2 regions of the Pantoea sp. Lij88 genome follow, and region 2 is predicted to be linked to the other one. Evidence: predicted binding sites of a transcription regulator. Region 2 holds the regulator's gene; the other holds the start of a gene.
The links. The regulator PurR, encoded in region 2, represses purine synthesis genes. The targets are predictions, from matches to a motif close to CANGCAAACGTTTGCNTG.
Positions count from the first base shown of each region.

Region 1 (4,073 bases), 210 kb from region 2:
CGGCATCATCTCAAGGCTGTTGATATTCACATGCTTAGGCAGCGTGGCGACCCACCAGACCGCTTCTGTCACATCTTCCGGCGTCAGTGCTTTAGCGCCTTCATAGACCTGACCGGCTTTGTCATCATCGCCTTTAAAGCGCACGTTGGAAAACTCCGTACCGCCCACCAGACCCGGTTCAATGTCGGTCACGCGTAGCGCGGTGCCGTGCAGATCGGTGCGCAGGTTCAGGCTGAACTGACGGACAAAGGCTTTGGTCGCACCATAAACGTTGCCACCGGCATATGGCCAGCTACCGGCAATCGATCCGATGTTGATGATATGGCCCACATCACGCTCCACCATGTGTGGCAGCAGGGCGCGGGTCATGTAAACCAGGCCTTTGGTGTTGGTGTCGATCATGTTTTCCCAGTCTTCAACGTTGGCTTTGTGCGCAGGCTCAATGCCCAGCGCCAGACCGGCGTTGTTGACCAGTACATCGATATTGCGCCATTCAGCCGGTAACTGGTCCACCGCCTCTTCGATAGCGGCACGGTTACGCACATCCAGCTGTACGGTATACAGGTTCTCGCCCAGTTCATCCTTCAGCGCTTTTAAACGTTCGGCGCGGCGTCCGGTGGCAATCACTTTGTGACCGTTCTCAATAAAGCGGCGGGTGATGCTTTCACCAAAACCGGCGGTCGCGCCGGTGACAAAAATAATCATCTCACTGTTCCTTATGCCATTTTCAGAGTCGATGGCTTCACCATAGCATTTCATTTCCGCTTCTGCGCGTGGAAAAGCCGCCCTGCCTGTAAACGGATTTTACCGGGCGAAGCGTTGCGCCTTTTCGGGGCAGCCTGCACCGGAAAAGGGCAGATTTACGGACATCAGGCCATACTCAACCTGATCACTGTGCCCCATTTTGATTCGCAACCGTTTGCATTGGCTCCGCAAACGGTTGCTAAGGCAGGAGAGGCCATTTTTGTTGCGCAACGCCTCTGTTCGTGGTTATTTCATTGAAATATAAGGCCTTTATTCTATTCCAGTTCTGGCACGCAGGTTGCAAGGTATTAAAGAGAGAATTACCTGCATCATTAAATCAGCATTCAGAAAGGACATACCCATGCTATCAGCAACCGACACGGCGATACGCGCCACCTTCTTTGACTTTAAAGGCGTGGTGGATCATCCCGACGACCTGGCCGGGCAGGCACGCTATCTGGAGGATGGAGTACTGCTGCTGCGTGACGGACACGTGGTGGGGCTGGATAGCTGGGAGAACAGCGAGGCGATGCTGGCGGGGCATCCGGTTACTGACCTGCGTGGCAAGCTGATCGTGCCGGGTTTTGTCGATACCCATATTCACTATCCGCAGACAGAGATGATTGGCGCTTTCGGCGAACAGCTGCTGGAGTGGCTGAATCACTATACCTTCCCGGTCGAAGCGCAGTATCACTGCCCGGATCATGCTGCAAAGATGTCCGCCTTCTTTCTGCATCAGCTGCTTTCTAACGGCACCACGAGCGCGCTGGTGTTTGGCACCGTCCATCCGCAATCGGTGGAGGCGCTGTTCAGCGCAGCCGAAGCCCTGAACATGCGTCTGATCGCCGGTAAAGTGATGATGGATCGCAATGCGCCTGATAACCTCACCGAAACCCCGGAACAGAGCTACCAGCAGACGCGGGCGCTGATTGAGCGCTGGCACCAGCGTGGACGGCTGAGCTACGCCCTGACGCCGCGCTTTGCGCCGACTTCATCCCCGCAGCTGCTGGCAAAAGTGCAGCAGCTGCGTCAGGAGTTCCCGGATACCTGGCTGCACACCCATCTCAGCGAAAACCCGCAGGAGGTCGCCTGGGTGAAAGAGCTGTTCCCGGAGCGCGAGGGCTATCTGGATGTTTATCATCATCACCAGCTGACCGGTCGCCGCAGCGTCTTTGCGCACTGTCTGCATCTGGAGGAGGAAGAGTGGCAGTGTCTGCACGACACCGACTCCTCGATTGCCTTCTGTCCTACCTCAAATCTGTTCCTCGGCAGCGGCCTGTTTAACATCAAACGCAGCTGGCAGCAGGGCGTGAAAGTGGGGATCGGCACCGATGTTGGTGCGGGCACCACCTTTAATATGCTGCAGACCCTCGGTGAAGCTTACAAAGTCGGCCAGCTGCAGCACTACCGGCTCAGCGCCGCCGAAGCCTTTTATCACGCCACGCTGGGCGGCGCGCGCGCGCTGGATCTCGACCACGCGATCGGGAATTTCAACATCGGCAAAGAGGCGGACTTTGTGGTGCTCGACCCGGCGGTCTCTGCGCTGCAGCAGCTGCGCATCGGCAACAGCAAAGATATCTGGGAAAAACTGTTTGTATTAATGACGCTGGGCGACGACCGCAACATTGCCCAGACCTGGGTCGGTGGTCGTCCGGTCTGGCAGCGCGATGCACAGGAGCAAGCCGCATGATCCAGTTTCTGTTAAACAACCAGCTGGTCAGCGAAGATGCGCTCGACCCCAATCTCACGGTGCTCAACTACCTGCGCACCCGGCAGCATCGTCCTGGCACCAAAGAGGGCTGCGCGTCAGGCGACTGCGGCGCGTGCAGCGTCACTCTCGGTAAAGCCGTCGGGGGAGAAATGCAGTATGAAACGGTCAACAGCTGCCTGACGCTGGTCTCTGCGTTGCAGGGCAAACAGCTGATTACGGTTGAGGATCTGCGTCACGGTCGCGCACTGCATCCGGCGCAGCAGGCGATGGTCGACTGCCACGGCTCGCAGTGCGGATTCTGCACGCCAGGTTTTGTGATGTCGCTGTTCAGTCTGCAAAAAAATGCAGCGGGCTGGGATCGTCATCAGGCGGAGACCGCGCTGGCGGGTAACCTCTGCCGCTGCACCGGCTACCGGCCCATCATGGCAGCTGCGGAGCAGCTCTGCTCGCAGCCGGTCACTGACCAGTTTGATCACGGCGCTGCCACCACGGTGCAGCGGCTGGAGGCGCTGGCAACCCCGGAGATGCAGGAGATAGGCGGTGAAGGCCGCCGCTGCTTCCTGCCTAAAACCCCGGCTCAGCTGGCCGAAATTTATCTGGCCCATCCCGATGCGAAGCTGATTGCCGGTGGCACCGATCTCAGCCTGATGATTACCCAGCAGCATAAGAGAATACCGCTGCTGATTGCGCTGGAGCAGGTTGCCGCGCTGAAAGTCTGCAGCGAATTTGACGATCACTACCTGCTGGGTGCAGGTGCATCGCTGCAGCAGGTCAGCGAGTTTCTTGCCAGCCGCATTCCCGGCGTCAGCGAGATGCTGCAGCGCTTTGCCTCACTTCAAATCCGCCTGCAGGGCACGCTTGGCGGTAACATCGGCAACGCCTCCCCGATAGGCGACGCGTCGCCGGTGCTGCTGGCCCTGAATGCCAGCCTATTGTTACAGCGCGGTGAGCAGCAGCGGAGCCTGCCGCTGGACCAGTTCTTTACCGGCTATCGCCAGACGCAGCTGGAAAAAGGGGAGTTTATCCGCGCCATTCGTATCGATAAAGTGACGGTGTCACCTGATTTTGTCGCCTGGAAAGTGTCAAAACGGCTGGATGATGACATCTCCGCCGTGTTCGCCGCCTTTAACCTGCAGGTCGAACAGGGCGTGGTCACGTCCGCCCGTATCGCCTTTGGCGGCATGGCAGCGACACCGCAACGCGCCCGTCACTGTGAACAGGCGCTGACAGGTCAGCCACTTAATGCCGTGACGGTGTCACGTGCAGCCGCCGCGCTGGAGGAAGATTTCCAGCCGCTCTCCGATTTCCGCGCCAGCAGTAACTACCGCCTTCAGGTGGCAGGAAACCTGCTCCGCCGCTACTGGCATCGCCACAACGGTGAAATCACCTGCCTCGAGGTCTCCCGCTATGTCTCATAACCGTCCTGAACTCAACGAAGAGGTTATCAAGGCGCAGTATGCCGCGGATTTACAGAGCGGCGTGGGTCGCAGTCACCGCCATGAGAGCGCGGAAAAACATGTCTCCGGCGAGGCGCGTTTTATCGATGACAAGCCGGAACTGCCGGGGCTGTTGCATCTCTGCCCGCGCCTGAGTGAACACGCGCATGCGCGCATCCTGC
Region 1 covers NZ_CP118269.1:2,029,048-2,033,120, forward strand. Annotated here, with positions in the region: gene ydfG (bifunctional NADP-dependent 3-hydroxy acid dehydrogenase/3-hydroxypropionate dehydrogenase YdfG) at 1-705, opposite strand, end outside; gene guaD (guanine deaminase) at 1,106-2,434, shown strand; gene xdhA (xanthine dehydrogenase small subunit) at 2,431-3,873, shown strand; gene xdhB (xanthine dehydrogenase molybdopterin binding subunit) at 3,863-4,073, shown strand, end outside.
Region 1: guaD (guanine deaminase) is a predicted target of PurR. The motif match lies at 909-926, and genes of this name have one in related genera.

Region 2 (4,073 bases):
CCAGCAGTACTGGCTTGCGGCCAATGCGATCGGAAAGCGGTCCCCAGAAAAGCTGACCCACGGCGAAGCCTCCCAGAAAGAGACTCATACTGGCGCTGATCAGACCGGGTGAGGTATTAAAGGTTTGCTGCATCGCACCAAAGGCGGGCAGGTACATATCCGTGGCTAAAAAGCCGAGCATGCTCAGCAGGGCAAGGTAGGGCATGAATCCTTTGTTCGACAACATCTCATTCTCATTTTTGCAGGATAAACGCGGCAGAGTGTAAAAGGTGCGTTTGCTGCTGTGAAACGGTAATATTTGCCGATTGCTGTTAAAATTTTTGAAGGCAGATTATGTGGTCTGAATATGCATTAGAGGTGGTTGACGCGGTTGCGCGTGGGGGCAGCTTCAGCGCTGCCGCGCAGGAGCTACATCGGGTGCCTTCTGCCATCAGCTACACCGTGCGCCAGCTGGAAAACTGGCTGGCGGTGCCGCTGTTTGAGCGTCAACATCGTGAAGTGGTGCTGACGCCGGCGGGTGAGCATTTTGTCCGGGAAGGCCGAAGCGTCATCAAAAAAATGCTTGCCACCCGGCGTCAGTGTCAGCAACTGGCCAACGGCTGGCGCGGGCAGCTCAGTATTGCCGTTGACCGTATCGCCAAACCTCAGCGCACCCGGCAACTGGTCAAAGATTTCTATCGTCACTTCCCCGATATGGAACTGATCATCAGCTATGAGGTATTTAATGGCGTCTGGGATGCGCTGGCCGATGGCCGGGTGGAAGTGGCGATTGGGGCCACCCAGGCGATTCCGGTGGGCGGGCGTTTTGCGTTTCGGGATATGGGCACCCTCAACTGGCGCTGCGTGGTCGCGCCCGATCATCCACTGACGCAGGCGAGCCAGATCGATGATGACACGCTGCGAAGCTGGCCATCACTGGTGCTGGAAGATACCTCGCGAGCGCTGCCGCGCCGTATGACGTGGACGCTGGATAACCAGCGCAGGCTGGTGGTGCCGGAATGGCAGACCGGTCTGGAGTGCGTGCAGGCGGGATTGTGTGTGGCGATGGTACCGGGTCATCTTGCCAGACCGCTGCTCGACAGCGGCGATCTGGTTGAACTGACACTGCCGGTGGCGTTCCCGGATAGCCCCTGCTGCGTCAGCTGGGCCGAGGATCGCGCATCACCGGCGACAGGCTGGTTACTCAGCTATCTGGGTGATGCGCAAACGCTTAATCAGGAGTGGTTAAGCGAGGATTAACGGCGATAGTCGCGGAACGGACCATCAGCCACAGAACGACGTTCAATCAGCGTGGGATGGACTTCGATCGTTTGTGAAATTTCACGCTTACTGGTGATGCGGTCCAGCAGCATATCCAGCGCTTTTTCCCCCAGCTGAGCTTTAGGCTGATGTACGGTCGTCAGGGCGGGTGCGAAATAGCGGGCGTTGCGCACATTGTCATAACCGATCACCGAAATATCCTGCGGGACGCGTAACCCCATCTCGTCAGCGGCGCAAATCGCGCCCATCGCCATGATGTCACCGCCGCAGAACACCGCCGTCGGGCGCTGTTTCTGCGACAGGATCTGCTGCATCGCCTGATAGCCCGATTCCGGCTCAAAGTCACCCTGCACAATCCACTCGGCACGCGGCTGGATACCCGCTTCTTCCAGCGCTTTCAGGAAACCGGCATGGCGTCCGCCACCGGTATTGCGCTCCATCTGGCCGGGGATAGCACCAATATCACGGTGTCCACGTTCAATCAGATAGCGTCCCGCCAGATAGCCGCCCTGGAAGGCATTATCCAGCACCGTGTCGGTGAAGTCGGCGCGCGACTCGCCCCAGTCCATCACCACCATCGGGATATTGCGGTTCTCTTCCAGCATCTGCAACAGGTCGTCCGGATATTCAGAGCACATCACCAGCAGACCATCGACGCGCTTCTGCGCCATCATGCTGAGGTAGGCACGCTGCTTTTGCAGATCGTTGTGCGCATTACCCAGAATCAGCGTATAGCCTTTGTCAAAACAGTGATTTTCAACCGCTTCAATAATTTCAGCGAAATAGGGTGCTTCGCTGGAGGTGGCAAGCAGGCCCAGCGTTTTGGTGTGGTTCACTTTCAGGCTGCGCGCCACGGCGCTCGGCGAGTAGTGCAGTTCCTTGATCGCCTGCCAGACCGCGTTGCGCGTCTCTTCAGCGACAAAGCGGGTTTTATTGATGACGTGCGAAACGGTGGTCGTTGAGACGCCGGCGCGTTTCGCCACATCTTTGATTGTTGCCATGAAAATCGGACTCCAGTGCTTATCTAAATCTTTGATAAGCGTAGTGTTAAACGTTTGCGTCTGCTCAGGGATTTTTCCGCAAAAATGCAGCTTTTCTGGTCGGTAAACAGGCCGCTGGCGGAGAATAAACGCCTTAAAAGATGCGCAAACGGAATCAGAGTTGCGCGCGTTGCGCAACAAAGGCGGGATTCTAACAAGGCTGGACGGATAAAACGAGATTTTTACCGGGTCGTGTGGGAAAATGCCATAACCCTACAAATTGTGTGACTAAGGAGCATGTAATGAGTACCGATCTTAAACTGGCGTTAATGACCACTGCGGGCTGTCTGCTGATGATTGTGGCCTTTAGTTTTACCGCCATTCTGCACTAACAAAAAAGCCGGGATTATCCCGGCTTTTTCTGACTGTTCTGCTGCTCAGCGTATGGTTTTCGGCGTCATCACCCGACGGGCACCAATGTAGTGGCGCTGCCAGTAATCTTCCCCTAATGCGCTGATCTGAATATCTTTTCCGGTACGTGGCGACTGAATAAACTTGCCATCGCCAAGGTATACGCCGACGTGGTCCGCAGTACCGCGACCATTAATACGGAAGAAGACCAGATCGCCTTTCTCCAGTGACTCACGCTTGATGGGTGCCGCGTCACGCAGGTGATACATCTCGTTAGCGGTACGTGGGATCTTAAACTTCACCAGATCTTTATAGGCGTACCAGACCAGACCACTGCAATCAAAACCGGTGTGAGGTGAGGTGCCGCCCCACTGATACGGTTTACCCAACTGGCCCATCAGCTTGGTCATCGCGGTTTCACGGGCCTTCTGATAGCGCTGACGGTGGGATTTACTCATCTTAATGGTGCCTGGCTCGCTGGCGATAACCTCAGCCGTTTTCAGCTGGCGCTGATGACCATAGCGTTTCTTCTCTTTATTTTTTTCTTTTGTTTTGCTGATACGGGCGGTTTTGAGCGAGGTCTTCTTAGCAGGCGTCTGTTTAGCAGTGAGTTCGACTTTTTTCTGTTTTTTAGTTTTGAGTTTTTGAACAGGGCTGAGGCGAGTTTTTTTGGTCACCGTTTTTACCTGGCGACGCTTGCGGCGCTCATCGTCGCGCGCACTCTTTTTTTCTGCTTTATGCGAACTGACGTTCACCGGCGCGTGCGGGGAAGCAGCAGCGACGTTGAAAAACAGTTGCGCAAAGGCCAGCATGAAAAGCGTAATGATTAAACGCATAGTCCGTTGATTAGTTAAGTTGTCAGGGCCACTACGCACCGCGACAAAGTTGAGATTAATCTGATCCAGGATCAGCGCCCAGGCCATTCTAGTCCAGTTCGTTTAAAAACTGTAATGCCTTTTAATATTAATCTTTGCAACCCACGCAATCGCGCTGAAAATGAACATTTTCAGCGTCTTATATCAACGAAATTATTACGAATTATTAAACTGTTACCAGCTGTTAATAAACAGGAAATCAGGCGTCCCGAAGCAGGACTTAACAATGATGGCGATTTAATCGGGCAGCGGTCAAAATCTCATTTTCAGTCACGCTGCGAAGTCGCTACAATAAACAAACACGAAGTGACGAATTAAGGAAGGCAATTATGAGTACTGTAGAAAAAATTCAGCGCCAGATCGCAGAAAACCCGATCCTGCTGTACATGAAAGGTTCCCCGAAACTGCCTAGCTGCGGTTTCTCTGCACAGGCGGTACAGGCGCTGTCAGCCTGTGGTGAGCGTTTTGCTTACGTGGATATTCTGCAGAACCCGGACATTCGTGCCGAGATGCCGAAGTTCGCTAACTGGCCAACCTTCCCGCAGCT
Region 2 covers NZ_CP118269.1:2,242,911-2,246,983, reverse strand. Annotated here, with positions in the region: gene punC (purine nucleoside transporter PunC) at 1-226, opposite strand, end outside; gene punR (DNA-binding transcriptional activator PunR) at 334-1,239, shown strand; gene purR (HTH-type transcriptional repressor PurR) at 1,236-2,261, opposite strand; gene cydH (cytochrome bd-I oxidase subunit CydH) at 2,543-2,632, shown strand; gene PU624_RS14265 (C40 family peptidase) at 2,678-3,487, opposite strand; gene PU624_RS14260 (Grx4 family monothiol glutaredoxin) at 3,853-4,073, shown strand, end outside.